4 regions of the Paenibacillus sp. WG02 genome follow, and region 3 is predicted to be linked to each of the others. Evidence: riboswitches for the same ligand, from Rfam matches in the RefSeq annotation. Region 3 holds a riboswitch; each other region holds the start of a gene.

Region 1 (7,633 bases), 1.7 Mb from region 3:
TCAGTGCGTCGAATCGTTTCATATGAAGGATAGGCTTGCTGCGAGATACTTGTACAAGCGATATCTGCGTTGTGAACCCGACCTTCTCAAACGTCTTATCAGCCTCATATAACGTTTCTATCGTCGCTGCATTCAACACTATCCTGCCATTCGGCTTCAGTCTCGCTGCACATACTTCTAGCAGCTCTTGCATCTCTCCACCGCTTCCGCCAATAAAGATGGCATCCGGATCTGCGAAAGTATCGAGACCCTTTGGCGCTCTACCATGCACGGCTGTAAGATCCACACGAAACTTGGCGCTGTTTTCCAGGCAATTTTGGAGATCGTCTTCGTTTTTCTCGATAGCAAATACGGCACCTTCACGAGCTATGCGTGCCGCCTCAATGGCTATTGATCCTGTACAAGTTCCAATATCCCATACGACACTATCTACTTGTAGAGCTAATTGACTGATGCTTAATACGCGAATTTCTTTTTTCGTAATTAGCCCTTTATCCGGTTTGCGTTGGGCAAACTGATCATCTTCAATGCCAAGCGGCCATACAGGACCTGGGACTTGTTTTTTCAAAATAACTACATTAAGTGGTGAAAATGTTTCCGTGACCAGCTGGTCCAAATCGTACCAACCACAGCGTTCTTCGGCTCCTTCCAAATTCTCTGCCACAAAGGCACGATATTCGGTCATGCCAAAAGAAAGCAAATAAGCCGCAATCGCACTCGGTGAATTCGTTTCATCCGTGAGCAGGGCCACTTTGTCTTTCCCGTCTATTCGCTGCGCCAAGCCTTTGATGCTCCGTCCATGAACGCTTGTGATATAAGCATCGTGCCAGCTTTCCCCCATCCGGGCAAAAGCCAGTTGAATCGAGCTAACAGCCGGGTAAATTTGTACACCTTCCAGCTTCTTCTCTACATATCCGCCAATCCCATAAAAGAGCGGGTCGCCCGAAGCCAAGATGACAATGGAACGTTCTTCTTTTTGGAGTTTACTCATGAGCTCTGGCAAGCTGCCTTTTATGACGATTTTCTCACCCTTATATTCAGGAAAAAAGGCAAGATTCCGCTCACCGCCAACTAGCACTTCACTTTCATGAATCCATTTGATATATAAAGGGAGCAGGCTCCCTTGTCCGTTATCGCCAACACCAATCACTTTCACATTTCTACTCATTCGTATGCCATCTCTCCATTCTCGCTCCGCTTCACCATCGCCGATTTCCCTAAGAGTTCGGCTTTCATTGAAATGATCGCTGTTTCTATGAAATCAAACCCGTCTCTCGCAACTTCTTCTAGTCCGGCTAAGTTGCAGCGCTCGCATAATCGCTCAAAATAACGCAAATTTCCCGTAGAAGCCATTAAATCTCCAACCTGCGAGGCTGTGTTGGCACCTCTAATTTCTTCAACAAGCGCATCGGACGCTTCCGATTCGATCGCGACCTGTGCTAGAAACCCAAAATCAACTGGAGCACTCTTCGAATGCACCATCATCACACCTTGAGCCACCTTAGAGAACTTGCCCATCATGCCGACCAACGTAACCTTACGGATGCCTTGTCTTTGGGCTTGTATTAAAGCAAACCCGACGAAATCGCCCATCTCGATAAAAGCTTCCTCCGGAAGCTCGGGATACATGCTAATCCCGAATATTTCCGTCCGGCCGCCCGTCGAGAGCACGAGATGCTTGCAGCCGCATTTCACGGCTACGCGAATCGCTTGAGCGACACTGGCCTTGTAGGCCGCACTCGAGAACGGCACCACCGTGCCACGGGTGCCGAGAATCGAGATGCCGCCGAGGATGCCAAGACGCCCATTCAGCGTCTTCTTGGCGATTTCTTCGCCGGCGGGCACAGAGACGAGCACGTCTACTCCGTGCGCGATCTCGTATAGGTCAAGCACTTCCTGCACGGTTTCGCGGATCATTTTCCGCGGAACCGGGTTGATCGCTGCTTGACCGATCTCTACCGGCAGGCCGGGCTTCGTCACGCGCCCGACGCCAATACCGCCATCAATGCCGACGCCAGGCTCGGCACGATAGCTTACGCGCACGATGATCTCCGCACCGTGCGTCGCATCGGGATCATCGCCGCCGTCCTTGATGACGGCGGCTTCGCCCCACAGCTGCGTGAACGCGCAGCTGTGCAGGGCAAACTCAACCGTTTCCCCGATGGGGATACGGATGTGCACGTGCGTTTGTGGCGATTGCTCGATGAGCGCCAGTAGAGCTGCTTTGGCTCCTGCGGTTGCGCAGGAGCCGGTGGTGTAGCCGTGGCGCAGCGGCTTGCCCGGTATTTCCTCCATAGGCGCTACTCCTTACGCGCCGCCATAATCGACAGCGCGTTGACGGCTGCAACGGCAACGGGACTGCCGCCCTTGCGGCCGATGTTCGTGATGAACGGAATGTCCAGCTTGGCCAGTTCATCTTTCGATTCCGCTGCGGAAACGAAGCCCACAGGCACTCCGACGATGAGCCCAGGCTTCGCGATTCCTTCTTTGACGAGGCGAATCAGCTCCAGCAGGGCTGTCGGTGCATTTCCGATGGCATAAATAGCGCCATCCGCTTCCTTAATCGCTTTGCGAATTGAAATTATTGCCCGAGTCGTGTTCAGACGCTTTGCTTCTTCCATGACATCCTTGTCCGAGATATATACTCTAACATCGCCGCCGAATTGCTCGATACGCGGTTTGCTGATGCCGACTTGCACCATCTGAACGTCGGCAACAACGAGTTTACCAGCTCGAATGGCAGCAATACCTGCCTCGATTGCTCTGGGGTGAAAGACAAGACTGCGTCCTAATTCAAAATCCGCTGAAGCATGAATCACACGCTGTACAACCGGATATTGCTCCGGTGTAAACGTATGCTCGCCTAATTCTTCAGTAATCATCTCAAAGCTTTTCTCTTCAATTTCTTGCGGTTGTACGGTTAACGGTTTAAAATCCGTGTGAAAATCCATCGTATTTAGCCCTCCTTATGAATGCTATCGTTTACAAATTGTATAACGCCTTGAAAGTCTGAATAGAGCGTCCCATATTCTAGTTCCGGTCTTCCTATCACAATACTCGGAATACCCATTTCCAGCGCTGCTTCGAGCTTCTCATCCACCGCTCCGACTTTCCCGCTTTCTTTCGTTATCATCAAGGTAACTTTGTAATGGTCATAGAGCGCTTTATTTAACTCTTTGGAAAAAGGGCCCTGCATAGCCACAATATTTTTCTGCTCAATCCCCAGTTCTTCGCATTTCTCCATATTATCTTGGCGTGGAAGCATCCGCGCGATGAGCCTTGTATCGGGAAGCCCAATCAGACGATCAGCAAAAATCTTCAACGTTTTGCTGCCGGTTGTCAGCATAATGCTGCCACGCTTCTCAGCTGCTAACTCTGCAGCTTGTTTATAATCATCAACCGTTGTAATGAGTGCCCCCTGTTCGATGGACAGGCTCTGACGTTCGAATCGAACATAAGGTACAGCTGCCAGCTTTGCAGCCGCCATCGCATTCTTCGACGCTTCCTCCGCAAAAGGGTGGGTCGCATCAACAACCACGCGTAAGCCTTTAACTTGAATTAGCTGATTCATATCATCTGCGGTCAGGCGGCCTGTGAGTACCGGAAGCCCTTCCGCCTCCATGCTCTTTGCTGCACTTTCGGTCACAACTGTTGTGAGCACAGAATAACCTGCTGCGCGAATCCCCAACGCCAGCTCCCTAGCGTCACTTGTTCCTGCAAGAACGAGAATCATCGTTTGTCACCTCTCGAATGGGCATGGTCATGATGTTCATGTTCATGCTTATGATCGTGGTCGTGATCATGTTTATGGTCGTGGTCGTGATGGTGGTCATGTTTATGTTCATGGTCGTGATGGTGATGATCGTCATGATCATGATGGTGATGATGATCGATATGCTTCATCGCCTCAAGCCGATATTGGCACATGTCGCAGTTCATCTTCACTTCATCCTGAAGCGCTTCCTGTGCGCGTCCAATCAAAATCTCTTGTAGCAGCGGATGGAATCCAAAATATGGAGCCATTTGGAATTGTTTATCCGGATATGTCTCCCGATATCCTTGAACCATTTGTTCCATTCGTTGAATCAAAACACCAGTAAACAGGAAATACGGCAAAATGATGACCTTCTTTGCACCGAGCAGCAAACAGCGCTCAATCCCAGCATCCATCAGAGGCGCTGTAACGCCAATAAAGGCTGTTTCCACCCATTTCACCTGAAGCTTCTCCCAGAATAAACGAGAGATTTTAAACAAATCGCTATTCGCATCTGCATCACTGCTTCCACGCCCAACGATGAGCAGCGCTGTTTCACCCAGATCTTCCTTCACTTGAACTCCGAGATCCTCAACCCTTGAAGATAAAATATCCAGAATTTGTTCATGTACCCCAATCGGTCTGCCGTATGTAAATTTCACCAATGGATATTTTAATTTCGCATCATCAATAGCAGACGGGATATGAATTTTCGCATGCCCAGCCGCAAATAAGATAATCGGAATGACAACAATATGAGTGGCCCCTAATTCAACACAGCGGTCAATTCCTTGCATGATCGTTGGTTGAACAAATTCCAGGAAACAGGTCTCGACAATTTGCTCTTTCATCTTACTCGCAATTTCTGATACAAAGAGGCGAACTTCCTCATTCCCGCCTTCTTCCCGACTCCCATGACCCACAAATAAAACAGCATTCATCCTTATTTCCCCCTAATCCTAATCGCCGCAAATGGCATTTTCGATGACGAAACCTACCATTTCTTGATGGCGGTAGCCTTCAATTTCTTTGACACGCTTGAAAAATTTATGAAACCGTTCGTTCGGATGTCCTTCTTTTTGGTAACGTTCCACGATCCTGCCCACTAAGTCGACAAGCTCCTCAGGAGCAATTCCTTCTGCAACGGGTTGAGCCGCATGTGCATTTCGACCTACTGTTTTTCCGCCAAGAAATAGATCGAATTTCTCTTTGCGATAGACGATGCCGATATCTTGCTGAACAGCTCCATAACAAGCCATGCCACACCCGTTAAAGCCAATTTTCAACTCTTTTGGTACTTCTAGATTGCCAATTCGATGATGGATGGCTTCCGCATAAGGAATAGACTCGCCTTTTTCCAAATTACAAAAGTCACATGCTTTGATTTGAGCAACATCACCAATCGGTGATAACAATAAACCAAGTGCACTTAGTTCGGATGTAATCTGCTTAGGGTTATTGGTTTGCACACGAACAATCAGTTGATGATGCGGGGAGTATTCGATGTCTCCACGATCTCCGACAATCTCGCCTAACGCACACAACTGGGCAGCTGTTAACTTTTTATTCGCGATACCCGGGCTTACGGCAAACTCAAAGATCGATTGGGTCGCAGTCAGCTTATTGTCAAATTCAAAAGACACCTCTTTAGTCCCTTTGGATACTAGCTGCAGGGCTTCCATTGCAAGTTGTAAGGAGTTGCTAGGTGACAAATTGGGCGATGACTTTAGCTGGGACGGTTCTTTACTCTCAGTCACCTCAGCATCCATAAGTTCATCTTCTTCATCAAACTCCTCCAAAGATTCATCTAAGTCCTGCCCATCCAGTTGTTCCAAAGCCCAAGGCTCAGCTTCAGATTTCAACCTTTGATGTGGTTTAAGCGGCTGTGTTTCAGCCCCTAAGGTGTATTTCCGCTGGTAACCGCGTGGTGTAATCATGAGACCGTCATACAGCTTAGTAGCGGAATTGCCAATAATAATGGTCGTTAACATGCCAATATCATGATTCAGCATATCAGCAAGCGTCGTCACAACCACATGCTCGCGGTCTCGATACGCGCTTTTAACAATCCCAACAGGTGTTGAAGGAGATCGATGCTTAAGGAGAATGCGCTGCGTCTCCACGATTTGTCTGGTCCGTCTACCGCTTCGCGGGTTATAGAGGGCAATGACGAAATCTGCCATTCCTGCTGCCTCAACCCGCTTCGCAATCAGCTCCCATGGCGTCAGATGATCACTTAAGCTGATGGTGCAAGAATCATGCATAATTGGTGCCCCTAGCAGAGATCCAGCCGAATGAACAGCAGAAATGCCCGGAATCACTTCCACTTGAACGCCATTCTCACGTGTCCAGCCTTGTTCCATCAATACCTCATAGACAAGACCGGCCATCCCATACACTCCAGCGTCTCCACTGGAAATTACGGCTACTTTCTTACCCTGCTTCGCTTGCCGCACAGCCTCTTGCGCACGACTCACTTCTTCCGTCATGCCGGTTCGAACTACTTGCTGTTCGGTTAACAGACCTGCGATAAGATCCACGTAGGTGTTATATCCGATGATGACTTCACTTTCCCCAATCGCTTCCCGTGCACGCTTCGTGATATGTTCAAAACTCCCCGCCCAAAGCCGATAATAAGCAGTTTTCCTGACATTTTGTAACACCCTTCCCCCGTTATTACACAAACAAAAAAAGCATCCCTAACATAAGTCATGTTAGAAATGCTTGGTAAATTACGACAGTTAATAAAACCAGAAGTAACCGCTCTCTAACACTCCCTAATTCCACGTAGGGTTCATGTGTTGTTGAATTAGGCAGGTCTCCTGACTTCATCATCCCCTTGCACCTTCCCAGGTTGTTACCCAGTGGCATGTTGCAAGGAGTTACCGTAATAAACGGCGATATTCACAGTGGCGGGTCCGTGCCGGTATTTCACCGGTCTTCCCTTTTAACCATACATCCGAATGGATATATGGCACCTAATTCCATTGATATGCAATTACGATCATCCTACCATCTATCGATAGGGTTGTCACGTATTTATTCATAGATGGCCTGGTAGAGTCCTTCCATCAGACTCTGGTAACTGCTTGGATTATAGGTAATTTCCGCAAAAGAAACTTGAATGACCTTGTTGATCGTTTTAACGATAAAAAAACTATCCTCCCCACGCTCCGGGTCAATATAGGTATAGCACTCTAAGTGACTGCTTCCCGTTTTTTGACGTAAAAATTCCGTTGCTTCCGCACTTAAATTCGCATATTTAGGCATAGTTAGGTTCCTTTCCATTAAACGAAGTGATGCTATCTATTATAACGTATTTTCACCCTTTGATTCCTATCAAAACGAGAAAGTATTTCTTTAATTTTCAGAATTTTCGTACTATAATGAATCTATCAAGATATCGCTTTCATTCTATGAAGGAGGAATTGATATGAGCAGTCATGAAACGAATGGATTGGTGTTTGTCTTTACGGGTACTAGCGGTTCTGGTCGTAAAACAATTGCCCATCACATTGCCAAAGAGCTTGGTTTCTCATCTGTCGTCTCCTACACAACTCGAACACCTAGACCCAAAGAAATCAACGGGAAGGATTATAATTTCATCTCCCGCAAAGTATTCATCGATAGTGACATTGCAGGTGAATTTTTTCAAACTGTTGAAATTGACGGGAATTTCTATGGTATTAAGAAAGCGGACATCGATGAAGCGCTTCGCAAAGATGGACTTATCTATGTCATTGTGAATCGTTATGCAGCTAACCGTTTCAAGTATACATTTGGAGAAAGAGCGATCCGCTTGTTCATCTATGTCAACAAACAAACGATCATGGAACGCATGCTTGCTCGAAACACGCCAACGGACGTCATTGACCACTA
Region 2 (7,633 bases), 3.4 Mb from region 3:
CTTCTTTTGGAGCTCCATGAGTGTGGACATAACGTTATAAGTTTCTGTTTTACTTAATACACCCAGTAGAGTCGTTGTGATCGTTTCATAGGGAATTTTCTTAATTCCTTTAATTTCAACGAGTAGGCGAGCAACGGCTTCTTCGATGACAGCTTGGGGATAGTGACTGAAGACCTCTTCACGGAATTCGTTGAAAATGTTTGCTTTTTCTTTAAGGAAAGTTCTCATCGCAATGCCTCCAAATTAGGTCTTTTCTTTATTTTTGAGTATAGCATATCTTCAAAAGATGCCGAAGGAAGTTAGCTCCCAAGATAACTTTTCATTATGTTCTACAAATCACCACAGGCTTAAATCCAGGTGCATGATTTTTTAAAAATATAAGGACAAAAAGTAGTTATAAATCGGACAAAGCCCCGTATAAATAATAATACGAAAAAGCAATGTACAGGCCATGTTAAGAAAATATAGGCAGATGCTTCCGGTGTCTGCGAAAACTTGGAGGAGGAAATAAGCTAATGAAACATCAACATTGGATTCGTTCAGCCGCTATCGCGGGGGTAATTGCCTTGCTGACCACGGGATGTTCGGTTCTGGGCACTGGAAAGAAAAGTGACATCGATGCACCTCCGACAACGGGTGCGGGAGCTGACGCGAAGACGACATCAGCAGCCGTTACGATCGATATGATCGAAGACAATTCATCACAGATGACGGTTTATGTGAAAGATGGTAAAGGCTTCGTGGCTCCGCTTAGTCTTGGATTACCTAAGACGGTGTCTGTCGCCAAAACGACTCTCGAGTATATGGTGGACGGAGGGCCGGTTGCAAGCTTGCTTCCATCTGGTTTTGGGGCTCTGCTGCCTAAAGGTACGAAGGTCATTAGTTTGAATGTCACATCAGACAAGCGTGCCATTGTTGATTTCTCTAAGGAATTCCTCAACTACGATGGGGCGAATGAGAGAAAGATTTTGGAGGCGATCACTTGGAACCTGACGAGCTTCCCAACCGTAGAGAAAGTGCAGCTGCGTGTAGACGGGAAAGATCTGAAGGAGATGCCGAAAGGGAAGACACCGCTGGATATACCTCTTGCACGCTCTATGGGGATCAACATCGAGAAGGCTGAAGACGCTGAATTTGGTCAATCCACACCAGTTACCCTCTATTTCTTGAATCAAAATGATCAAAATTACAAATATTATGTACCTGTTACAAGGCTTGTCAAAAGGACTGATGATGTTGCGAAAGCGGTTGTCGAACAGTTGATCAAAGGGCCTGATCAGAAGAAGGGTCTGGCTGCTGTTCTGAATGCTACAACGGAAGTGAAGAGCATTAAGCCAGCGGATGGTGTTATAACCGTTGACTTCTCTAATAAATTCCTTGGCGCGGATCAGAAAGCACCCGCCGAGGCCATGCAGTCCGTTATTCTTTCATTGACGGAGAACACAAGCTTTAAACAAGTGCAAATTAAAGTGGATGGCGCCGTGAAGCCTGTAGTTAAACCAGCTCATATTAATCCGGCTAAGCTTTAAGAAGCTTGCCCGCTTCTAACGACCTCTATGCATTAGCGTTTGTCTTTGACAAGGCGCTTGCATAGGGGTTTTCTCAGCATTATAATCAATGTTCGGCATTATTGTTTTGGGCTTGGGATGCTTTTCGATGGCTACTTTGTTACAATGGGGCGTAGGAACAAAGCTTCTGACGGAAGCAACAGGAGGAGAACAACATTTATGAGAATTGGCGGTAGAACGAATCAAGAACTGCGACCTATGAAAATAACCCCTCATTATATAAAACACGCGGAAGGCTCGGTACTAATTGAGGTCGGGGATACCAAAGTGATTTGTACGGCGACGATTGAAGAACGCGTCCCGCCTTTTATGAAAGGTCAAGGGAAAGGCTGGGTTACAGCTGAATATTCGATGCTGCCTCGAGCTACGCAGGTTAGAAATCAGCGTGAAGCTGCCAAAGGTAAGCTTGGTGGTCGTACAATGGAGATTCAGCGTCTTATAGGCCGTGCGCTTCGTTCCGTTGTGAATTTGGAAGCATTAGGCGAAAGATCCATCACATTGGATTGCGATGTTATTCAAGCGGATGGCGGTACTCGTACAACGTCAATTACCGGTGCTTTTGTGGCTATGGCATTTGCGATCGACAAATTGGCGACAGACAAAAAATTAGCCAAATTCCCGATTAACGACTTTCTGGCTTCTGTAAGTGTTGGGGTTATCGGCCAAACACCGCGGCTGGATCTGAATTATGAAGAGGATTCACATGCGAAAGTAGATATGAATGTCGTAATGACGGGGCAGGGTCAATTCGTTGAAATCCAAGGAACTGGCGAGGATGCTCCTTTTTCCCGTAAAGAACTGGATGAACTGCTCGCTCTGGCTGAAACAGGAATTCATACGATGATTGAAGAGCAGTCTAACGTATTAGGCCCGATCGCTGATCGCATTCGAGGTGTACATCATGCTGCTACAAAGTAATTTCGTCGTCATTGCGACGCGTAACGAGGGCAAAGTCAAAGAGTTTGCGAAGCTTTTTGGAGCAAAAGGCTACAAAGTTCGCAGCTTAACGGACTATACGGATCTTCCGGAAATCGTGGAGAGCGGAACGACGTTTGCAGAAAATGCACGGATTAAAGCGCAGATTATTTCGGCACATCTCCATGTGCCGGTTCTTGCTGATGATTCGGGTTTGTGTGTAGCGGCTTTGAACGGTGAACCGGGTGTTTATTCAGCTAGATACGCTGGAGAAAATGCTACGGATGCAGACAATAACGCTAAACTGCTGCAAGCATTAAACGAGGTAGGTTCTGAAGACGGTTTGCCTGCCAACGGAGAACATCCAAAGCTTCTTAGCGAAGCTTCCTTTGTTTGTGCGCTGACGCTCATCGATCCTGTAGCGAATGAAGTCATTGAAGCGGAGGACACTTGCCGTGGTTACATCATTGGGGAGGAACGCGGCGAAAGCGGATTCGGCTATGATCCCTTATTTTATATCCCTGCTCTTGGGAGAACGATGGCTGAATTAACAGTAGAAGAAAAGAATGAGATAAGTCATCGAGCCAAAGCTTTACGCATGTTTTTGGATAGACTTCCTGATCAGAACGACTAATATCACAAAGAAAACCTGCTTCCACTTTTATCGGTGGCCAGCAGGTTTTTTTCATTTATCGGATGGAAATTTTATAGGAACGTAACCAAGTGTCCACTTGTGCCAGATAGGCGAATAGTTGAGGACCCGTCATCAGCTGACCAAACCATGGGAGATCGAAATCATTCGTTTCTGAGCTGGCAAGTGCGCGAATTTTCTTAACATCAATGAAGGGAAGCAAGGGTGAGCTGGGGTCATCCAGAATTTCCAGCACCCATTTTCTCACAGCTGCCAAGTAATTAGGGTTGTGAGTCTTTGGATAAGGACTTTTCTTGCGAGTTAGCACATCCTCAGGAAGAACACCTCTGAGCGCTTTGCGCAAAATGCCTTTCTCCCGATCCCCCGATGTTTTGATTTCCCAGGGAATATTCCAGACATACTCAACAAGACGGTGATCGCAGAAAGGGACGCGAACTTCAAGTCCGACGGCCATGCTCATACGATCCTTTCGATCCAGAAGTGTCGGCATGAACCGGGTAATGTTTAAATAAGACATTTCCCGCATACGGTTTTGCTGCTGTGTTTCCCCAGCTAACCGCGGCACTTCGCTGAGCGCTTGCTGATATCGATTATTGACATACTCGACAGGTTTGATCCAATCCACAAGATCGGGAGCGAGCAGGTCAATGCGATTGTTCAGTTTCAAAGACCAAGGGAACGTACCCGCTCCCAAAGCTTCTTCGTTGTGGAACCAAGGATATCCACCGAATATTTCGTCGGCTGCTTCGCCGGAAATGGCTACAGTCGCTTCTTTTTTGATCTCACGGCAAAATAAATAAAGAGACCCATCAACATCAGCCATTCCTGGTGTATCACGGGCAAATACCGCTGTTTTCAGAGATTCCACAAGCTCGGGTGTGTCAAATTCAATATAGTGATGCTCGGTGCCTAGATGCTCCGTCATCCGTTTAATCCAAGGTGCATCTGAATTCGGCTGAAAGATGTTGGCTTTAAAATGCTTGTCATTATCTTTGTAATCAACGGAAAAAGTATGCAGAGCGCCTTGCCCGCTTTCCTTATAATGAGCAGAGGCAAGTGCCGTAAGGGCACTAGAGTCAAGACCACCTGATAGAAGAGTACAGATGGGAACATCAGACACAAGTTGGCGCTGTGATGTATCACTAAGCAGTTGCTGAACTTGCAATGCCGTAGCAGCGATATCGTCGGAGTGCTGGTGGCTTTCGAGCTTCCAATACGTGCGAATGGATAAGCCATTGCGGTCAAATACAGCGCATTGTCCTGGTTTGAGCTCAGACATGTTGCGATAAATCCCATGACCGGGTGTGCGAGCCGGACCTACTGCGAAGATTTCGGCCAAGCCTTCCGCACCAACCTCTGCTTGGAAGTCGGGGTGTGCGAGTATGGCTTTCGGCTCTGAGCCGAATAGAAGCACACTATTTTGATGAGAATAAAAAAGCGGCTTTACACCGAGCCGATCTCTGACCAAATAAAGGGATTGTTCTTGATCATTCCAGGCCGCGAAAGCGAAAATGCCATTAAGCCGGTCTACACAAGCTCTCCCCCATTCAATAAAAGCAACAAGCAGCACTTCTGTATCACAGTTTGTGCGGAAATGATACCCACGAAGTTCGAGCTCTTTTTTGAGTTCTGGGGCGTTATAGAGTTCGCCATTATATACGATCGTGTACGTGTAGTCTCCTTGTTTCCGTACCATGGGCTGAGCGCCGTTTTCCGGATCCATTACACTAAGACGTCGATGACCGAGGGCACAATGCTGTGAAATCCAAGTACCAGAAGCATCAGGTCCGCGCAAATGGAGCGTTTCCGTCATATTTTCTAGAATGGACGGGTACCCGGTCAAGTCTTTCCGCCAATCTATCCAACCCGTTATTCCGCACATAGACGTTCCTTCCTTTCCTTATAAAGAGAGCATGATGATAAAGGGTATGCAAACGGAAGGTATATAATGTCTGTCCAGAATGGGATGGGCGCAGACAACTGGACGGATTTTGTGTTTTGTAGACAGGCCTGATACAATAAACCCAATTCTTACTTATTAAATGACAAAGGTGATGACTATGAAAAAGAAACACTCCAAAGCACAAATTGACTATTTGGCATCAAGAGAGCATTTTCTGCAAATCAGCAACCAAGCGGATAAACGAATAGTGGAATTAAAAGAGGAAGGTAAAGAAGTTGGGCAGGCAGAAATGGAAGAAATCATTGAGCGTGTCGGCTTGCATCGTGCTTACAATGAACTTACCCAAGCGGAGAATGTCTTGATCAACTGGACACAAACGGCTATCAAAACCGAACCGGAATTTATTCAAAACCGCACTAATTTTGAGGAATTGTACGAAAAAGTCAAAACAGATGCAGAAGCAAGAGGCGCGATTCTTAATCTTGCCATGCGTTTAAATTTAGAGCTTGCGTGACATTCTAAAGAGGTAGTGCCATTCTTTCTTCAGGAGGCGAATGCTCATGGATAGTCATTTCATTAGCAAGCTGCACGACAAGCAGAGGAAAGCCGCGAAGAATTTCAGGACGCAAGGTGACGGTGAGCCAGGCAGTAATTTGCCGCACAAGAAGCACTAAGTCTAATGGCACCATCGAAAGCCTGTAGGGAGATTTCCTTACAGGCTTTTGCTTTGTTTCCTTCTCCGCTGTCCTTAATGGGTAGTTTATACAGCATATTTGGCGCGGTATCTCTCCATACTAATCAAGTGATCATTATTTCAACTCAGAGGAGGATTAATCCCATTATGAGCAAAAAGAAAAGTATGGACCAGCGAACACAAAGCACAATCGATCATTCGAAGCAATCTTCTCGCATACAGTCCAATCTGGATTCAACAGAGCCTGGAAAGCACCAACCGAATCGTCCTTCCGTTTAAATGCAGCGATTTGAATTTGAAAATACAGCTTCCGAGGAAGTCCCTACCATTTGGTGGGGCTTTTTCCTTGTTTGTAAATAGAGTATGAGGTAAGATGAGATTTGAGTTTAAAAGATTTGAATAAACTCGGTCACAATTTCATATCCGAAATAGGTGCTTACCTTTCGCTATCCAAGCGCAGCGTAAGCTTAATAGGGAAGATCGGTTTGAAGCCGACGCGGTCCCGCCACTGTAACAGAGGAGTCAACGTCTCGAATGCCACTGATCGACCGATTGGGAAGGCTGACGTTCGATGAAGATCCTGAAGCCAGGAGACCTGCCTATTTCAGCAGCACATTTTATATACCTACGGGAGATAGGGAGGTGTTCTTATGAGTACGTGGGATCTATCAACAGTCCAACATCATGTGCTTATCTGTAACGGAGGATCTTGTCTGAAACATTCAGGAGATGAAACAACGCTAGCCATCCGAGATGAAATTTCGAAGCACGGAGCCGAGCACCTAATACATACAACTCGGACTAGATGTAATGGCCGCTGCCAGGACGAAGGTGTAGTTATAGTGTATCCGCAAGGGATTTGGTACAAGGAAATGACACCAGAGACGGGTAGAAGGCTTGTGAGAGAGCATTTACTAGAGGGGAAACCACTCGAGGAACATATGATTTATAGCTTTGAGGAGCGCTTTGTGCCAACTGGAATAGGAAATAAGGGTATTAGTCGCATACAAAGTAAATAATCAGATAATGAAAATTTAAAAAGGGGGCTATCCCGAAAGGTTAATAACCTTTTTTGGGAATCTACCTTAAAGCACGTATCCAAAAGGACTTCCGCCAATAGGGGGAGGTCCTTTTTGGTCATATATGCGCGTTTTCCGCGCTTATTGGTTCGGACGCTCTTGAATAAGCGCGAATAACGCGCTTATTTGTCATACTTGTTAAGAATGACAAGCAACTACGGTGGGAGGGCCTATCATTGATAGATGGTTGCATGATGCTATACATAAAGAGGCTGTCCCTCTAATCACAGTTGGGACAGCCTCTTTATATATGTCATTGGTTATCATTATGCAAAGACTTTTTGCAATAATGTTGTAAAGTCATTCACATTCCTTGGTGCCGAGACTCCCTGACGGCAAGCTTCAGGCAGTGCATCCCACAGATCTAGCAGCATGGGCCTGTCAAGTCCAAGACTATGAAGTGCCTTGCTATCTTTGAATATTTCATCTGGCGTGCCTTCCATGACGCACTGTCCCCGATCCATCACCAGAATCCAATCAGCCCACGAATAAGCTAGGTTCATGTCATGGGTGGCCATGACTAACGTGATTCCGCGGCTATGGATCCGGTCCAGTTCCTCGACAAGCTGTTGTTCCGATATCCGATCCAGATAGGCCGTTGGTTCATCCAGCAGCAGCAGCTTTGGTTCAAGCACGAGCACGCCGGCTAAGGCTACTCGTTTCTTTTGACCGAGACTCAAGTGGTGAATGGGAGTGTGTGCTAAGTGTTCAAGTCCCATCGTTCGTAATATAGCTTCTCCTCGCTGAGTAATCTCAGGCTCAGGGACGGCGGCATTCCGCAGACCGTAGGTGACATCCTCATAGGGAGTATTCAGAATGAGC
Region 3 (7,633 bases):
GCTGCTATGATCGTGGCCGTTATTATTCCTTTTTTCTGGAAAATGGGATACAGCACTTTACTTATTTTCGGCATAGGAGCTTCGCTCTTTTTTCCGATGTATTCGGTGCCTATGGTGTCGGCTGTATTCGATCTAATTGGTTCAAATGAAGCCAGTGCTAAGCAGCGGGAAGAGTATGTTGTTCTTCGTGAGCTTTCACTCAATGTGGGGCGTGTGTGCGGTGTGCTCTTATTCATTTGTGTCATTTCGTGGAGTACGGCGCCACTTGTAATAAACGTACTGTTATTAATCATTGGCAGCTCATCGCTGGTCAGTTGGTACTTTATGAAAAAGCAGTTAACTGTAATTAGAACTTGACATTTTTCGTGCTTCCCGATAAAGATGTGGATATGGATTGTTTCATTGGGAAGAGGAGGGGGAGACCCTTGACACATAAAAAAATGGTGAATAGCATCACAGATCTGATTGGTGATACACCGGCTGTAAGGATTAACCGATTAGTAGGTCCAAATGATGCAGAGCTCTACGTAAAGCTTGAATACTTCAATCCAAGCGGCAGTGTAAAGGACAGGGCTGCGTTTAATTTAATCGAACAAGCGGAGAAAGATGGGCTGCTTAGTCCAGGTGCTACGATTATCGAGCCGACTAGCGGTAATACTGGCATTGGACTTGCCATGAATGCGGCTGCCAGAGGCTATAAAGCCATTCTAATCATGCCTGACAACATGACCAAAGAACGGATTAATCTGCTCAAGGCCTATGGCGCAGAGGTCGTTCTCACCCCCGCCGCGCTGCGGATGCCGGGAGCGATCGAGAAAGCGAAGGAGCTGAGGGATCAGATACCAGGCAGCTATATCCCGCAGCAGTTCGAGAATCCGGCGAATCCGAGCATTCATCGGACGACAACGGCTCCGGAAATTCTGGAGCAAATGGACGGGCGTCTGGATGCATTCGTAGCAACCTCAGGTACGGGCGGAACGATTACCGGAACCGGTGAGGTGCTGAGGGAGAAGCTGCCGGATATTCAGATCTATGTGGTGGAGCCAAAGGGGTCACCGGTTCTGTCTGGCGGAAGCCCAGGCCCACATAAACTCGTTGGTACGAGTCCAGGCTTCGTACCCGCAATTCTGAACACAAGCATTTACGATCAGATCGTGCAGGTGACGGATGAAGATGCGATCCGCACCATGAAAGATCTGGCCAGTAAGGAAGGCATTCTTGTAGGACCTTCAGCTGGAGCCTCGGTGTGGACAGGTTTGCAGGTTGCCAGTAAATTAGGAGCGGGCAAGAGAGTACTCTGCATTGCTCCAGATACGGGCGAAAGATATCTGAGTATGGACATTTTTAATTAAATTTATGAATAGGCTTAGCAAATAATAGCGACTCACCGGATCTAAAAGGATCCGGACGGGCCGTTCTTCATTATTTTTTAACATAAGAGTTGATAAAAGAATATTGAATAAAAATTCATAATTGAGTATAATTATAAGTATATGAAAGTTGGAATCGAAAGGTGGAAATGCTGTGAAATTAGCTTATATTAATGCTCTTCCTGAAAAAGATCAATTCCAAGAATTTATACAGACATATACAGAAGAATGCATAACATTTGGAGCTCAAGCGATTGTGAATTGGAACGATTTCCAATCGGAGCACGTTATCTCGGTTTATGATGAAAATAAACTTGTCGGAATCGGTTGTATGGCGGGAGAATGTCATGTTCATGTGCGTCCTACGTATGAGCATCGTGAAATTGAATCTATGGTGAACAAATTGCTGCAAGCGGAATCTAAGCTTAGTTTGGTTCACGGACAATCCTGCTGATTATAGGCAGGCAGAGGCTACTCGGAGTTCCCGGTGGCCTTTTTCTTATTTATGAGGTGGAAATTTCGGTTATACAAAAATATTCCGCTCTAAAACAAGCTCAGTAATTGAATTAGGACGGCAATTCATTGTAAGATTAAAGGATGAACGAATCAGATTTCAGAAAGGTAGGTTTAACCATGGATGCTTTGAAGCTAAAAATTCTCGAAATACTGAAGGAAGATGCCCGCAGGAGTGCGGACTTGATCGCCACTATGCTAGGAACGGCGGAGGCCGAGGTGGCGCGAGCGATAAGCGAGATGGAAGCGGATAAGGTCATCGTCAAATACGCGACAGTAGTTAACTGGAGTAAAGTGGATGACGAAAAGGTTACCGCCCTGATTGAAGTGCAAATTACGCCGGAACGCGGACACGGGTTTGATGCTATCGCGGAACGGATCTATTTATATCCAGAAGTCAAATCGGTTTATCTCATGTCTGGCGCCTATGATTTACTTGTGGAAATTGAGGGCAGTTCCCTCAAACAAGTCGCTTCTTTCGTGTCTAACAAGCTTTCACCGATCGATCGCGTACTTTCAACAAAGACGAATTTTATATTAAAAAAATACAAACAAGACGGCATTATATTCGAGGATCAGGAAGACGATCACCGAATGCTCGTTTCGCCGTAAAGAAGAGGGAACGCCATGATCAAAGATGAGATAACGATCCAGCAGAACAAAGTAAAATCGATGCAGGACTACCTCGCTCCTGCCGTACGTGAAATGAAGCCTTCAGGTATTCGGAAGTTTTTTGATTTGGTGAGTAACAGCAAGGAAGATATTATTTCTCTTGGTGTAGGGGAACCGGATTTCTCAACACCTTGGCATGTCCGTGAAGCGGCTGTGCATTCCTTGGAACGTGGTAGAACAAAATACACGCCAAACTCAGGTATTCCTGAGCTTCGTGAAGCGATTGCCGATTACCTTCATACGTCCTTTAAAGTGAAATATGAGCCATCGAATGAAGTCCTTGTTACGGTTGGCGGCAGTGAAGCGATTGACTTAGCTCTCCGAGCTTTAATAACGCCTGGCGACGAGATTCTTATACCTGAGCCTTGTTATATTTCGTATTCTCCAATTACGAGCATAAGCGGCGGCGTAGCTGTTGGGATAGAGACCTTCGCGAAGGACCAGTTTAAGCTGACAGAGAAAGCTCTTCGCGATGCGATTACACCACGCTCCAAAATATTAATTCTCTGCTATCCTAGCAATCCAACAGGCGGTATTATGACCTATGAGGATTGGCTGCCGATTGCCAAAGTCATTGAAGAGAACGATCTTATTGTCATTTCCGATGAAATATATGCAGAGTTGACTTATGGTCAGAAGCACGTGAGCTTCGCGGCTATTCCCGGCATGAAAGATCGGACAATTTTGGTTAGCGGGTTCTCCAAAGCTTTTGCCATGACAGGCTGGCGGATGGGATATGCTTGCGGTCACCATGAGCTTATTTCGGCGATGACCAAAATTCATCAATATACGGTGATGTGCGCACCGGTGATGGGTCAAGTTGCTGCTCACGAGGCGTTGACGAACGGCTTGGAAGAGAAAGATCGGATGATCGAGTCTTATAACCAACGCAGACGTCTGATTGTAAAAGGGTTCCGAGATATTGGTCTCGAATGCCATGAGCCGCAGGGCGCTTTCTATGCATTTCCAAGTATAGTCGCAACCGGATTAACTTCAGAAGAGTTTGCTCAGCGGTTATTATTTGAGTCAAAGGTTGCTGCAGTGCCTGGAGATGTGTTTGGTTTAGGCGGAGAAGGCTTCCTTCGTTGTTCATATGCCTATAGTGTTTCTCAACTAAATGAAGCATTAGAGAGAATTGGTAATTTTATGAGAAAATTGTAATCTATAACGTAAATAAATATGTTCATTATTGATGAAAACTGGTATTCTTGTAGTAAGGAGGGATGAGCATGGCTTTTATGGAATATCAACTATCAACCTATCAAAAACATTTTCAAATTCGTGAACAGGATTTCGGACAACGTTGGTTAACCAAGCGTGCGAAGAAGCAAAACTCCCTTACCTTATTAGAAGAAGAGATTCATTCTCTGCGACGCAGGTTAGAACAGATGGTTTTTGACGGGGAAGAAATGACATCGGAATCCGTCGTTGAATTGAGTACAATGCTAGACCAAAAAATAAATGAATATATGCATAATGGGAAAAAAAGTCGGTGAAAACCGACTTTTCTCACGACTATCGATGGATTCAGATAACAAACGGAGGTACGCTCACAACATGAAAGTGAAATGGCTGTTGGTTATGATGATGGGTCTTATGGTGATGCTTACGGGTTGCGGCGGGCCGAAGCCGGATGTATCTATATTTATTATGGGTGCTAATGGTTTTCCAAGTGAAGCGGGGGACAAGCTGGAGAGTTCATTGAAATCCAAGGTTGGCGAGGTTCCTACAGTCAAAGTCAATACATCCCCTATATTTTCGTTGGAAAAAATGATTGTGGAGCTGGCAGCAGGAGGCAACGGTATCTTCATTCTTGCTGAAGATCAATTCAAATCACTAAGTAATCAAGCAGGTTTCGTTTCTTTGGATGATACGATCAAACCAGAAGATTATCCGGATGGCGTTATTCAAATAGCGGAAGAGGGCAAGCCTGCTGAAAAACATCTTTATGGTATTCCACTTGCAGGAAACAAATGGATGAAAGAGCAAGGTTTTGAAGGGAAAGGCTTGGTAGCTTTTATTCCTCAAAATGCTCCGAAGATGAATGAGTCGAAGCAAGTGCTCAAAGTAATTGCACAAAAGTAACAAGAAGTCTATAATCGACAAATAGATTGATAGTAAAATATGCAGCCATAGGTGCTGGTAAGCTCATTACTAGAGATTGCCACTTAAAAGGGAAGCCGGTTAAAGTCCGGCGCGGTCCCGCCACTGTAATCCAGGCATGAGTTGCCGGGAGAGTCAGGATACCTGCCTATGGTGCCGTTTACGACATCCTTCGAGGAAAAGGATCGCGTTAAATCAGGAAGCAACCGTAAGGGTTGCTGAGCGCCGCGATTTATCGTCCCCTTTGTTCCTTCGAGAACAAAGGGGCTTTTTTGTTAGTTGATAAGAAAGTATAAGTTTTATACTTTTGCTCCACATCAACCTTGACAAACGCGCTCGTCTCTGAGAGACGGCGCAGCCGTTTATCCTTGGGTTCAATCGAAATAAATTGTTCAGAGAGAGGGTTTACCAGATGAAAAGGAATTCAGTAAAAAATGCATTTATTCTTACAGTAGCGCTAGCAACAGCAATGAGTCTCGCAGCTTGCGGTAAAAAGGAAACGGAAATCTCTAATCCGTCTAAGCTTGGCGGGGAGGGGACGAAAGCCCCTGCTGCAACGGCGGCACCAACAACAGCAGCAGCCAAGAAGACGGTTTATCCTTTGAAAATAAAGGATGCTACGGGCAAGGAGTTTACATTTGATAAAGCGCCTGAGCGTATTGCATCTGTCTCCCCGGCGGAGACTGAAGCCCTTTTTGCAATTGGGCTTGAAGCTAATATTGTTGGTGTATCTGATTATGATGATTATCCAGAAGCAGCGAAAACGAAGCCAAAGCTTGGCAGCATAACGAAGCCTAACCAAGAAGCGGTTATCGCAGCAAACGCTAATGTCGTTTTTACGGGGGTTTCGATGAATCCCGATACGGTAGAAAAGCTGCGTGCTTTGAATATCAACGTGTTTAAAGTGGAGCCTAAAACAGTGGATGATGCCATTGCGAATATTCAAACGTACGGAATAATTACGGATCATCAGGAGCAAGCGGAAAAAGTGGTTGCTAAAATGAAAGCGGACCGTCAAAAGGTTGTTAATGCAGTGAAAGACGTGAAGCAAGAGAACAAGAAAAAGGTTTACATTGAATTTGCCCCGGGATGGACAGTGGGCAGTGGCGAGTTTATGGATGAATTGATCAAGATTTCTGGTGGTGTTAACGTTGCAGGGGACAAAAATGGCTGGTACCAAATCAGTGAAGAGAAAATCATTCAACAAAACCCAAGTGTAATTCTGTTCGCTAATGGTGTTGTCGATAGTAAAAGTAAGAAACCACTAGATGAAATTATCCGCACACGAAGCGGTTGGGATGCCATTGATGCCGTGAAGAACAAGCAGGTGATTGGCCTCGACCAAAACATGCTTAGCCGTCCAGGCCCAAGACTGACCGACGGGTTGCTTGAAATGGCGAAAGGCATTTATCCTGAACTGGTGAAATAAAATGAAAAGAAAATTAATGCTATGGGGAGGAGTAGGGGTTATACTCCTTCTTCTTTCTATTGTGGCGAGCTTGTCGCTGGGTACCGCAAATCTCCCGGTCCTGCAAATAGCCAGTATTCTCGCCAAGCATATCCCTTGGCTGGGAGATCACATCCATGCCACTTGGCCGCAGTCGTCCGAACAAATCATCAATAAAGTACGATTTCCACGTGTATTACTGGGGATTCTAGTAGGGGCTTCACTCTCAATCGCAGGGGCAGCCTTTCAAGGTGTGCTGCGCAATCCACTTGCGGATCCTTATGCACTCGGTGTCTCCTCGGGGGCTTCTGTAGGAGCCGCATTTTTAATCTATTTCGGACTGCAAGTAGCGTGGTTTGGGCAATGGTCGATTCCAATTGTTGCCTTCGTAACAGGACTTATTTCTTTATTTCTGGTTCTTAAGCTTGCGCAGATTGAAGGGAAGCTGAAGATGGAGACGCTTATTTTATCAGGCGTGGTCATGCAGGCATTTCTAGGGGCAATCGTATCCTTCATGGTGTCAATTTCCAAACAAGTCATTAATGAAATCATTTTCTGGCTAATGGGCAGCTTGGCCATGCGAGGTTGGTCGTATACGTATATCATTTCGCCCTATTTAATAATCGGTTTTATCGTGCTGCTAAGCTATGCAAGGTCGTTAAATTTACTGTCTTTGGGCGAGCGGCAGGCGTCACATCTCGGTGTGAATGTAGAGCGTACGAAGCTGATTGTGCTTATTGTGGCCACCTTCCTTACTGCTGCTGCGGTATCGGTTGCTGGTGTAATCGGCTTTGTAGGGCTCATCGTGCCGCATTTAGTGCGACTTTTGGTAGGTCCGGATTATCGGTTGATTATTCCATTGTCCGCAATAGGCGGCGGAATCTATGTCCTCTGGGCAGATACACTTGCTCGTACCCTGCTGAGTCCAACTGAAATACCACTTGGGGTCATTACAGCATTTCTGGGCGCGCCATTTTTTGCTTATTTGCTCCATAAGGATAAGAAAACGTTAAGAGGTTGATCAAGATGATTAAAGTGGAGAACCTTTCCCAGAGCTTTAGGGAACAGCAAGTGCTGGAGGACATCAGCTTTGAGATCAAGCAGGGTGAATTTTTTGGCATAATTGGGCCAAACGGCAGCGGTAAGTCGACGCTGCTCCGTCTACTATCAGGGATTGATCCTGTCAAAAACGGACGTGTTGACCTGGGTGGCCGTTTAGTATCCTCCTATTCGAGAAAAGAACTGGCTAAATGGCTTGCTGTTCTCCAGCAGGATGCGCTGCCTCCAGTTGGCTTTACGGTCCGTGAAGTGGTGGAAATGGGCCGCTATCCTTTTCAGAATTGGCTTGGTGAGGAGCCGGCTGATGCCGAAGGTTTAATTGATGGGATTGTCCGGAAGCTGCACTTGGAACCGCTGATAGATCGAACAATCGAGCGCCTTAGCGGCGGTGAACGGCAGCGTGTTTCACTTGCTAAAGTGATGGCGCAGCAGCCGCGGCTGCTTATGCTGGATGAACCAACAACGTTCT
Region 4 (7,633 bases), 3.4 Mb from region 3:
CGGAAGCTTTGAGTGAAACGATAATATCATGGAAATCAAGCTCTTCCAGAATATTAATGTGGAACAAGGCACTTTCTACCATCGCCTCAGGCGTCGGGTAGCCATATTTCTCGAGAAGATGATTCTCCAGAGAGCCAGCATTAACCCCAATACGAATGGGAATGCCACGTTCTTTACAAGCTTTAACGACCGCTTCTACCTTTTCGCGGCGGCCGATATTGCCTGGATTGATGCGCACTTTATCAATGCCATTCTCAATAGCAGCGAGCGCTAAGCGGTGGTCAAAATGAATATCCGCAACGAGTGGAATATGAATATGTTTTTTGATTTCTTTAATTGCCTCAGCGGCTTCCTTGTTGTTCACGGTGACACGAACGATTTGACAGCCTGCTTCTTCAAGACGAAGGATTTCTGCTACTGTCGCCTTCACATCCGCTGTCTTCGTTGTACACATACTTTGCATGATGACTTCATTACTGCCACCGATCGTCAAATCGCCTACACGAACGGCCCGCGTATCTTTTCTATGGAACATTATGGTTTCTCTCCCCATGACACCAAACATCCTCCGCTCCAATTCCCATTAGCAGGGAATCAGATTGGAGGCTGTGTGTAATTTGTGAAATTATGGGTTACGCACTTTCTTCTTTCTTCTTACCAGTCGCCTGCGCGCCATCTTTGGTCGTCAAAACAGGAGTAATCTTGTTTTGAACAGTTTCCTTGGATACCACACATGTCGTGACGTCTGTTCTCGAAGGGACTTCGAACATCACATCAAGCATAATGCTTTCAATGATGGCTCTCAGACCGCGCGCGCCAGTATTACGTTTAATCGCTTCTTTGGCAATGGCATCAAGTGCCTCTGCGTCGAATTCGAGCGATACGTTATCCATCTCGAGCATCTTCTGGTACTGCTTAACGAGCGCATTCTTAGGCTCGGAAAGAATACGAACAAGGGCTGCTTCATCAAGCGGCTCAAGCGTAGAGATGACCGGTAAACGACCAACGAATTCCGGAATTAATCCGAATCGCAAGAGATCTTCCGGAAGCACCATGGATAAGTACTCGCCTGGTTTCAAATCAACTTTAGCCCCATCAGTGCTAAAGCCAATTACTTTTTTACCAATTCTGCGTTTGATAATTTGCTCGAGGCCATCGAAAGCTCCACCGCAAATAAACAGAATATTGGTTGTATCAATTTGAATGAATTCTTGGTGCGGATGCTTACGTCCACCTTGCGGAGGAACAGAGGCAACCGTGCCTTCAAGAATTTTGAGCAAAGCTTGTTGAACACCTTCGCCGGAAACGTCTCTTGTAATAGACGGGTTCTCGGATTTACGTGCCACTTTATCGATCTCATCAATATAGATAATGCCGCGTTCGGCTTTTTCTACATCATAATCGGCTGCTTGAATCAATTTGAGCAAAATGTTCTCTACATCTTCGCCCACATAACCTGCTTCAGTCAAAGAAGTGGCATCAGCGATCGCAAAAGGAACATTCAAAATTTTGGCAAGCGTTTGCGCAAGCAACGTTTTACCGCTTCCCGTTGGTCCTAGAAGGACGATATTACTTTTTTGAAGCTCAACATCTTCAAGCTTGTTCTGCGAATTGATCCGTTTGTAGTGATTATAAACCGCTACAGCCAATGATTTTTTCGCTTGTTCTTGCCCAATAACATACTGGTCCAAGATATTACGAATTTCTTTTGGTTTAGGAACATCTTTGAGATCTAGCTCTTCTTCATGTCCTAATTCTTCTTCCACAATCTCCGTGCAAAGCTCTATACATTCATCACAAATGTAAACTCCCGGACCTGCAACAAGTTTGCGTACTTGGTCTTGGGATTTTCCACAAAAGGAACATTTGAGTTGGCCTTTTTCATCGTTAAATTTAAACATGGGATCACTCCTTTATTTCAAGTCGTTTCGAGTGATAACCTCGTCGATTAACCCATATGCCTTCGCTTCTTCAGCGCTCATAAAGTTATCCCGGTCGGTGTCTCTTTCGATCTTTTCAAGCGGCTGTCCCGTACGGTCCACATAGATCTGGTTGAGTTTTTGCTTCGTTTTGATAATCCAATCCGCGTGGATTTTGATATCGGTTGCTTGACCTCTTACACCGCCGAGCGGTTGGTGAATCATAACTTCTGCATTCGGCAGCGCGTATCGCTTACCTTTGGCACCTGCTGTTAACAGCAAAGAGCCCATACTTGCAGCCATACCTACACAAATCGTAGATACATCCGGTTTAATAAACTGCATGGTATCGAAGATACCCATTCCAGCTGTTACAGATCCACCTGGTGAATTGATATATAAGTGGATATCCTTGTCGGGATCCTGAGCTGATAAAAAGAGCAGCTGGGCAATGACCAAATTAGCCACATCATCATCAATAGCGCTCCCAATGAAGATAATGCGGTCCTTTAGTAAACGCGAGTAGATATCGTAAGAACGTTCCCCACGAGCCTCTTGTTCAACAACCATAGGAATAAGACTCATTGTACCAACTCCTTTTGCGGCAATAGCCAAGTTCTCTCATTTGAGATTCAGATACAGTTTAACACGTTTGAACAGCAAAGTCATTTTTTCAGAGAACTGCTATGTATGAGGGTATTTCTTATGGTCTTGGGCAGTTTGGGGGCTAAAATAGGGTAAAAGAAAGGCACGTTGCTTACGTACGTGCCTTTACTTACCTTATTTATACTGCTGCGGAAACATGCTTGCTATTTTCAAGCAAGAAGTCAACCGTTTTTCTAATCACAAGATCGTTGCTCAGACCTTCTAGGCTGCCGTTAGAAGCAAACAGCTCACGAAGTTCTGCCGTTGTTTTTTGGTAGGATTGTGCATATTTCTCAAGCTCCGTGTCAACTTCTTCATCGGAAACTGTGATTTTTTCTGCAGCTGCGATGGCTTCAAGAACAAGGTTGTTACGAACACGCTTGTCAGCATCTTCTCTCATTTGTTCTTTCAGCACGCTCTCGTTTTGACCGGAGAACTGGAAGTAGATCTCAAGCGTCATGCCTTGGGAGCGAAGACGTCTTTCGAATTCCTTCACCATAACATCAAGCTCTGCTTCTACCATAGAAGCTGGAATTTCAACTTCAGCGTTAGCTGCAGCTTTTTCAACAACAGCTGTTTCCAGAGCAGCCTCTGAATCTTTTTCTTTGCGTTCTTGAAGACGTTTTTTCAACTCTTCTTTGTACTCTACAAGTGTATCGTACTCGCTCACGTCTTTAGCAAATTCATCATCAAGCTCTGGCAAGTTTTTGCGTTTAATGTCGTGAATTTTCACTTTAAACACAGCCGCTTTGCCTTTCAAATCTTCGGAGTGGTAGTTTTCAGGGAAGCTAACATTAACTTCTTTCTCTTCGCCTTTACCAAGTCCTACGAGCTGCTCTTCGAAGCCTGGAATGAAGGAGTTGGAACCAAGCTCAAGGGAGTATTTCTCCGCTTTGCCGCCTTCGAACGCCTCACCGTCTACGAATCCTTCGAAATCAAGGACTACGACGTCACCATTTGCTGCTTGTCCTTCTTCAAGAACAACCAATTCAGCATGACGCTGTTGCAAACGAGTAAGCTCTTCATTCAATTCTTCTTCCGTAACATCCGTGCTTACCGCTTCAACTTCGATACCTTTGTAATCGCCAAGTGTTACTTCAGGCTTAACAGTAACTTTTGCTTTGAACTTCAGCACTTGACCTTTGCCGAATTGTTCAACGTCTACTTCAGGACGATCAACAGGCTCGATTTTAACCTCTTCGATCGCTTCCACATAAACTTCTGGCAAAATGATATCTAAAGCGTCTTGATACAAGCTTTCAACACCAAATTTAGCTTCAAAGATAGAACGAGGCACTTTCCCTTTACGGAATCCTGGAACATTCACTTTCGCTGATACCTTTTTAAATGCCTTATCCAAAGCATCTGCTACGCGCTCTGCGCCAACTTCCACTTCAAGAACGCCTACGTTCTTCTCTATTTTTTCCCAACTTGCTTTCATTTTATGCTTTCCCCTCCAAAAATGTACGATGACATATTTTCACGTTACGCTCATTACAACCATTCTATTATACCATATAAGATTTTCATTTCAAGGCAGCCTTTCTTGCCTTATGATGGATCTGGATTAAACTGCTTCACAAACGTCTGCAGCACAAGATTAGCTCGCTTCCACTGAAGCTTCATGGAATCAACAATACCGTAATTGTCTAGTAATTCTTCCCGATTCACCGCACCAAACAGTTTCTCTTGAAGAATAGCATGAAGTGCAGATGCCCAGACATCAACAGCCCCTTCTTCCGCTTTCTGTAGATCTGTATAGATCGATGTCCCATAGGCATAGGCTAGAAATTCCTGCCAAGTCTGCTTGGCAAAATAAACAAAATCAGGTTGGCTTATTTCACTAATGTCTCCGACTCTGCGAATCATATCACGAATCCGTGATGGAAAATCCTCCGGACACAGCGGTGTCTCCTCGATCTCGACAAGAATCTTTTCCCCATTCTTAGGGAACTCGATAAATCCTCGCTCCCCCATCTGTTTAAGCGCCTGCAAAGCTTTGAACTGAATATGAGGATGCCGCGGCTTTTCGCATAGCCATTCCTTAACCCGTTGGCTTACACCCGATTGATCGATGAATGCCAATTGCTCAAGAGCATTGACTTGCTGCTCCAGTGTGCCGTCGTTTAACATATTCAGAAGCTTAAGTGCAAAGGTGCCATCGTCAGCTGTCTTTTCTTGTATGTATTGCCGTAATAAATCTGATTCTTCCTCTGGGTCCTCTTCCATTGGCGTCATGGCAAACATGGATTCCGGATACATCGTATACAGCCAGTTCCTCAGAGCTTCCCATTGTTCAGCTTTGTGAGGGTCTACTGTCGGAAATTGCAGCAGAAAGGTTAACAGTTGGAGCGCATCACTATACTGCTCTGTCTGTAGAAACCGAGTCAGCTCCTCTTCGTAATACTGCTCTGTTTTCGGAAAAAGAATTAAGTTATTGATGGATGGGTCTGTTATGATGATCACCTCAGAAATCTTGGTCTCGCTGGTGACAGTTTACTTGATTGTCAGAGTGATTGCAAAATAATTATGAATCAAGGGTTGACTTCCTATAAAACGATATGATATATTAACTCTCGCTTCGCTAAACGGATCACATCCGCAAGGTAAGAAGAGGTCTATGTCTCAGTAGCTCAGCTGGATAGAGCACACGCCTTCTAAGCGTGCGGTCGGGGGTTCGAATCCCTCCTGGGACGTTCATGCACGGCAAAAAGGATCGCGAGAAATCGCGATCTTTTTTTGTTTACCTATATGTGTTGTGTTGTCCGGTAAAGCGAAAAAGAAAAATAACGTTCCCTATGCTACGAATCTTTTATATTGTGTTATACTCTTTTCAATTACATATTTTTTCGAATAAATGAGGTGCCTTTGCGTAGCAAGCAAGGGGTAACAGGGAATCGGGTGCAAATCCCGAGCGGTCCCGCCACTGTATTCGGGGAGTTTCTTTCTATCATGTCACTTGATGCATATCAGGGAAGGCTGAAAGAAACGATGATCCGAGAGCCAGGAGACCTACCTTCATTTATGCACCCAGAAACCTTCGCGGAAAGGAGCGGTGTACGTCAAGTCTTTCGACATCTAGCTTATAGTTGTCGTTTATTCGTACGTACCCACGGCCAATCCATTAGGATTGGTCTTTTTTGTTCGTTTATCAAATTTTAATAGGAGGAATTAAAAAAACATGCAAACAAAAACACGAATGACCAAAGTCACTAGCTTCTTGCTTATGGTTATTGGGTTAGCCCTCTACCTATTCATTAATGAACCGCAAACCGTCTACGGCATGCACATAATGGAAGGCTTTCTCCCCATAGGTTGGGCAATATTTTGGTGGGCAGCCTTCCTTCCGTTCTTCTTTCTAGGTGTCCGAGCACTTATCAAAATTACGAAAGAACACCCAGAGCTCAAAATAATGCTAGGTCTTGCTGGTGCGTTCACCTTCGTACTGTCGGCCCTGAAAATCCCTTCCGTAACCGGAAGCAGTTCTCACCCAACGGGTACAGGTTTAGGAGCTGTGATGTTCGGACCGCTCCCTATGAGCGTCCTAGGATCGATTGTTTTGTTATTTCAAGCCGTATTACTTGCACATGGGGGACTTACAACACTCGGAGCAAATGCTTTCTCCATGGCTCTCTCCGGTCCAGTAGTTGGCTACTTCATATATAAGTCCATGATGAAAACAACCGGCAAACAAAAATGGTCGATATTTTTAGCGGCTGCTCTTGCTGACTTATCCACATACATTGTTACTTCTGTCCAATTAGCTCTTGCATTCCCAGCTGAACAAGGTGGATTTGTTGCATCTTTCTTGAAGTTTGGCGGCATTTTTGCCATTACACAAATCCCTCTTGCCATTAGTGAAGGCATTTTAACCGTATTAATATGGAATTGGTTACAATCTTATGGCCCTAAAGAGCTATCTATTTTACAACATAAAATGAAGGGAGCTTCTGAGCTATGAAAACGCGTACCGTAAATACCCTGATGTTAATTGCCGTTGTATTATTGGCTGTCTTACCCCTTATCTTCGCAAAAGGAGAATTTGGCGGATCGGATGATGCTGCTGAACAATTGATCCAAAGTATTGCACCTTCCTATAAGCCATGGTTCTCTTCTTTATTTGAGCTCCCATCTGAAACAGAAAGTATGCTGTTCGCCTTACAAGCAGCCATCGGGGCTGGCTTCATCGGGTTTGCCTTTGGCTTTTTCAAAGGGAAAGCGTCTAAGTCCAAAAACCAATGATGAAACGAATCGATTCGCTCTCCTATAAAAATGCCTTACGTCCCGTATCACCAATGTGGAAGTGCGGTTTTGCAGTTGCTATGCTGCTGTTATCTTATCTAACACATCCAGCGGTTCAGGCAGTTATAGCGGTTTGGATGACCCTGTGGACGGTTGGCTATGCTCGTGTTCCAATCAAATATTATGTAACCGTCATCGGTGCTGCATGCCTTTTTTTTGTAAGCAGTGTACCCGCATTAGTTGTAGAGATCCGTCCTTTGCAAGCTTTGCCAGACATTCACGAAGTGGCGACCTTTATCTTCATCGACTGGAAGCTGTCCGTTACTTCAACAGGTCTATTGCTAATTGGCAAATTATTCGTTCGTATTATAGCCAGCCTAAGCTGTGTGTCCTTTATTATGTTCAGTACTCCTTTTTCCGAATTACTGCAAGTGTTGCATAAAGTTCGCGTTCCCAAGTTGGTTTTGGAAATTATGCTTATTATGTATCGGTTTCTGTTCATCCTATTTGAAATTGCCAATAACATGTATGTTGCCCAGCAATCAAGAGGCGGTCAGACCGGTTTCCAAAATAGATTAAAGGATACAGCCATTATTATTGTTCAAATGTTTATCAAAACGATGCAGCGGTATAAATCACTGTCAAATGGCCTTGTCTCCAGAGGTTTTACAGATGACATTCACATGGCCCCTAATCGAGCTAATCCTGTACCTTTTCGATATAAATTGGAAAGTTATATAGGGTTCACGATGCTGCTGCTGCTCGAAATTTGGCTGCGTTGGAATTGGAGGAGTATCGGATGAGCACGATTTTAGAAACCATAGAAG

What was found. A riboswitch is a leader RNA that binds a small molecule or an ion and turns the genes downstream of it on or off. The one in region 3 is predicted to bind cobalamin.
Region 1: it holds a riboswitch for cobalamin, as region 3 does, so the genes downstream of both, cobJ (precorrin-3B C(17)-methyltransferase) here and ACBP55_RS31205 (ABC transporter substrate-binding protein) in region 3, are expected to answer to the same signal.
Region 2: it holds a riboswitch for cobalamin, as region 3 does, so the genes downstream of both, ACBP55_RS08935 ((2Fe-2S) ferredoxin domain-containing protein) here and ACBP55_RS31205 (ABC transporter substrate-binding protein) in region 3, are expected to answer to the same signal.
Region 4: it holds a riboswitch for cobalamin, as region 3 does, so the genes downstream of both, ACBP55_RS08955 (energy-coupling factor ABC transporter permease) here and ACBP55_RS31205 (ABC transporter substrate-binding protein) in region 3, are expected to answer to the same signal.

The regions. Positions count from the first base shown of each region.
Region 1 is NZ_AP036016.1:5,252,298-5,259,930, forward strand. It holds gene cbiE (precorrin-6y C5,15-methyltransferase (decarboxylating) subunit CbiE) at 1-1,168, opposite strand, end outside; gene ACBP55_RS24065 (cobalt-precorrin-5B (C(1))-methyltransferase) at 1,165-2,295, opposite strand; gene ACBP55_RS24070 (precorrin-8X methylmutase) at 2,301-2,951, opposite strand; gene cobK (precorrin-6A reductase) at 2,957-3,733, opposite strand; gene ACBP55_RS24080 (sirohydrochlorin chelatase) at 3,730-4,695, opposite strand; gene cobJ (precorrin-3B C(17)-methyltransferase) at 4,714-6,417, opposite strand; cobalamin riboswitch at 6,550-6,751, opposite strand; gene ACBP55_RS24090 (hypothetical protein) at 6,794-7,024, opposite strand; gene ACBP55_RS24095 (guanylate kinase) at 7,188-7,633, shown strand, end outside.
Region 2 is NZ_AP036016.1:1,878,522-1,886,154, forward strand. It holds gene ACBP55_RS08895 (phosphatidylglycerophosphatase A family protein) at 1-228, opposite strand, end outside; gene ACBP55_RS08900 (GerMN domain-containing protein) at 516-1,529, shown strand; gene rph (ribonuclease PH) at 1,728-2,486, shown strand; gene ACBP55_RS08910 (XTP/dITP diphosphatase) at 2,470-3,117, shown strand; gene asnB (asparagine synthase (glutamine-hydrolyzing)) at 3,173-5,017, opposite strand; gene ACBP55_RS08920 (hypothetical protein) at 5,196-5,552, shown strand; gene ACBP55_RS08925 (DUF4023 family protein) at 5,599-5,712, shown strand; gene ACBP55_RS08930 (hypothetical protein) at 5,880-6,011, shown strand; cobalamin riboswitch at 6,146-6,349, shown strand; gene ACBP55_RS08935 ((2Fe-2S) ferredoxin domain-containing protein) at 6,383-6,751, shown strand; gene ACBP55_RS08940 (energy-coupling factor ABC transporter ATP-binding protein) at 7,078-7,633, opposite strand, start outside.
Region 3 is NZ_AP036016.1:6,902,668-6,910,300, reverse strand. It holds gene ACBP55_RS31240 (MFS transporter) at 1-357, shown strand, start outside; gene cysK (cysteine synthase A) at 441-1,352, shown strand; gene ACBP55_RS31230 (hypothetical protein) at 1,525-1,824, shown strand; gene ACBP55_RS31225 (Lrp/AsnC family transcriptional regulator) at 2,004-2,495, shown strand; gene ACBP55_RS31220 (aminotransferase class I/II-fold pyridoxal phosphate-dependent enzyme) at 2,511-3,716, shown strand; gene ACBP55_RS31215 (aspartyl-phosphate phosphatase Spo0E family protein) at 3,785-4,051, shown strand; gene ACBP55_RS31210 (type 2 periplasmic-binding domain-containing protein) at 4,113-4,640, shown strand; cobalamin riboswitch at 4,673-4,824, shown strand; gene ACBP55_RS31205 (ABC transporter substrate-binding protein) at 5,071-6,087, shown strand; gene ACBP55_RS31200 (FecCD family ABC transporter permease) at 6,089-7,126, shown strand; gene ACBP55_RS31195 (ABC transporter ATP-binding protein) at 7,132-7,633, shown strand, end outside.
Region 4 is NZ_AP036016.1:1,886,408-1,894,040, reverse strand. It holds gene ispG (flavodoxin-dependent (E)-4-hydroxy-3-methylbut-2-enyl-diphosphate synthase) at 1-535, opposite strand, end outside; gene clpX (ATP-dependent protease ATP-binding subunit ClpX) at 633-1,901, opposite strand; gene clpP (ATP-dependent Clp endopeptidase proteolytic subunit ClpP) at 1,914-2,504, opposite strand; gene tig (trigger factor) at 2,704-4,005, opposite strand; gene ACBP55_RS08965 (hypothetical protein) at 4,116-5,030, opposite strand; tRNA gene ACBP55_RS08960 (tRNA-Arg) at 5,187-5,260, shown strand; cobalamin riboswitch at 5,408-5,599, shown strand; gene ACBP55_RS08955 (energy-coupling factor ABC transporter permease) at 5,746-6,525, shown strand; gene ACBP55_RS08950 (energy-coupling factor ABC transporter substrate-binding protein) at 6,522-6,806, shown strand; gene cbiQ (cobalt ECF transporter T component CbiQ) at 6,803-7,609, shown strand; gene ACBP55_RS08940 (energy-coupling factor ABC transporter ATP-binding protein) at 7,606-7,633, shown strand, end outside.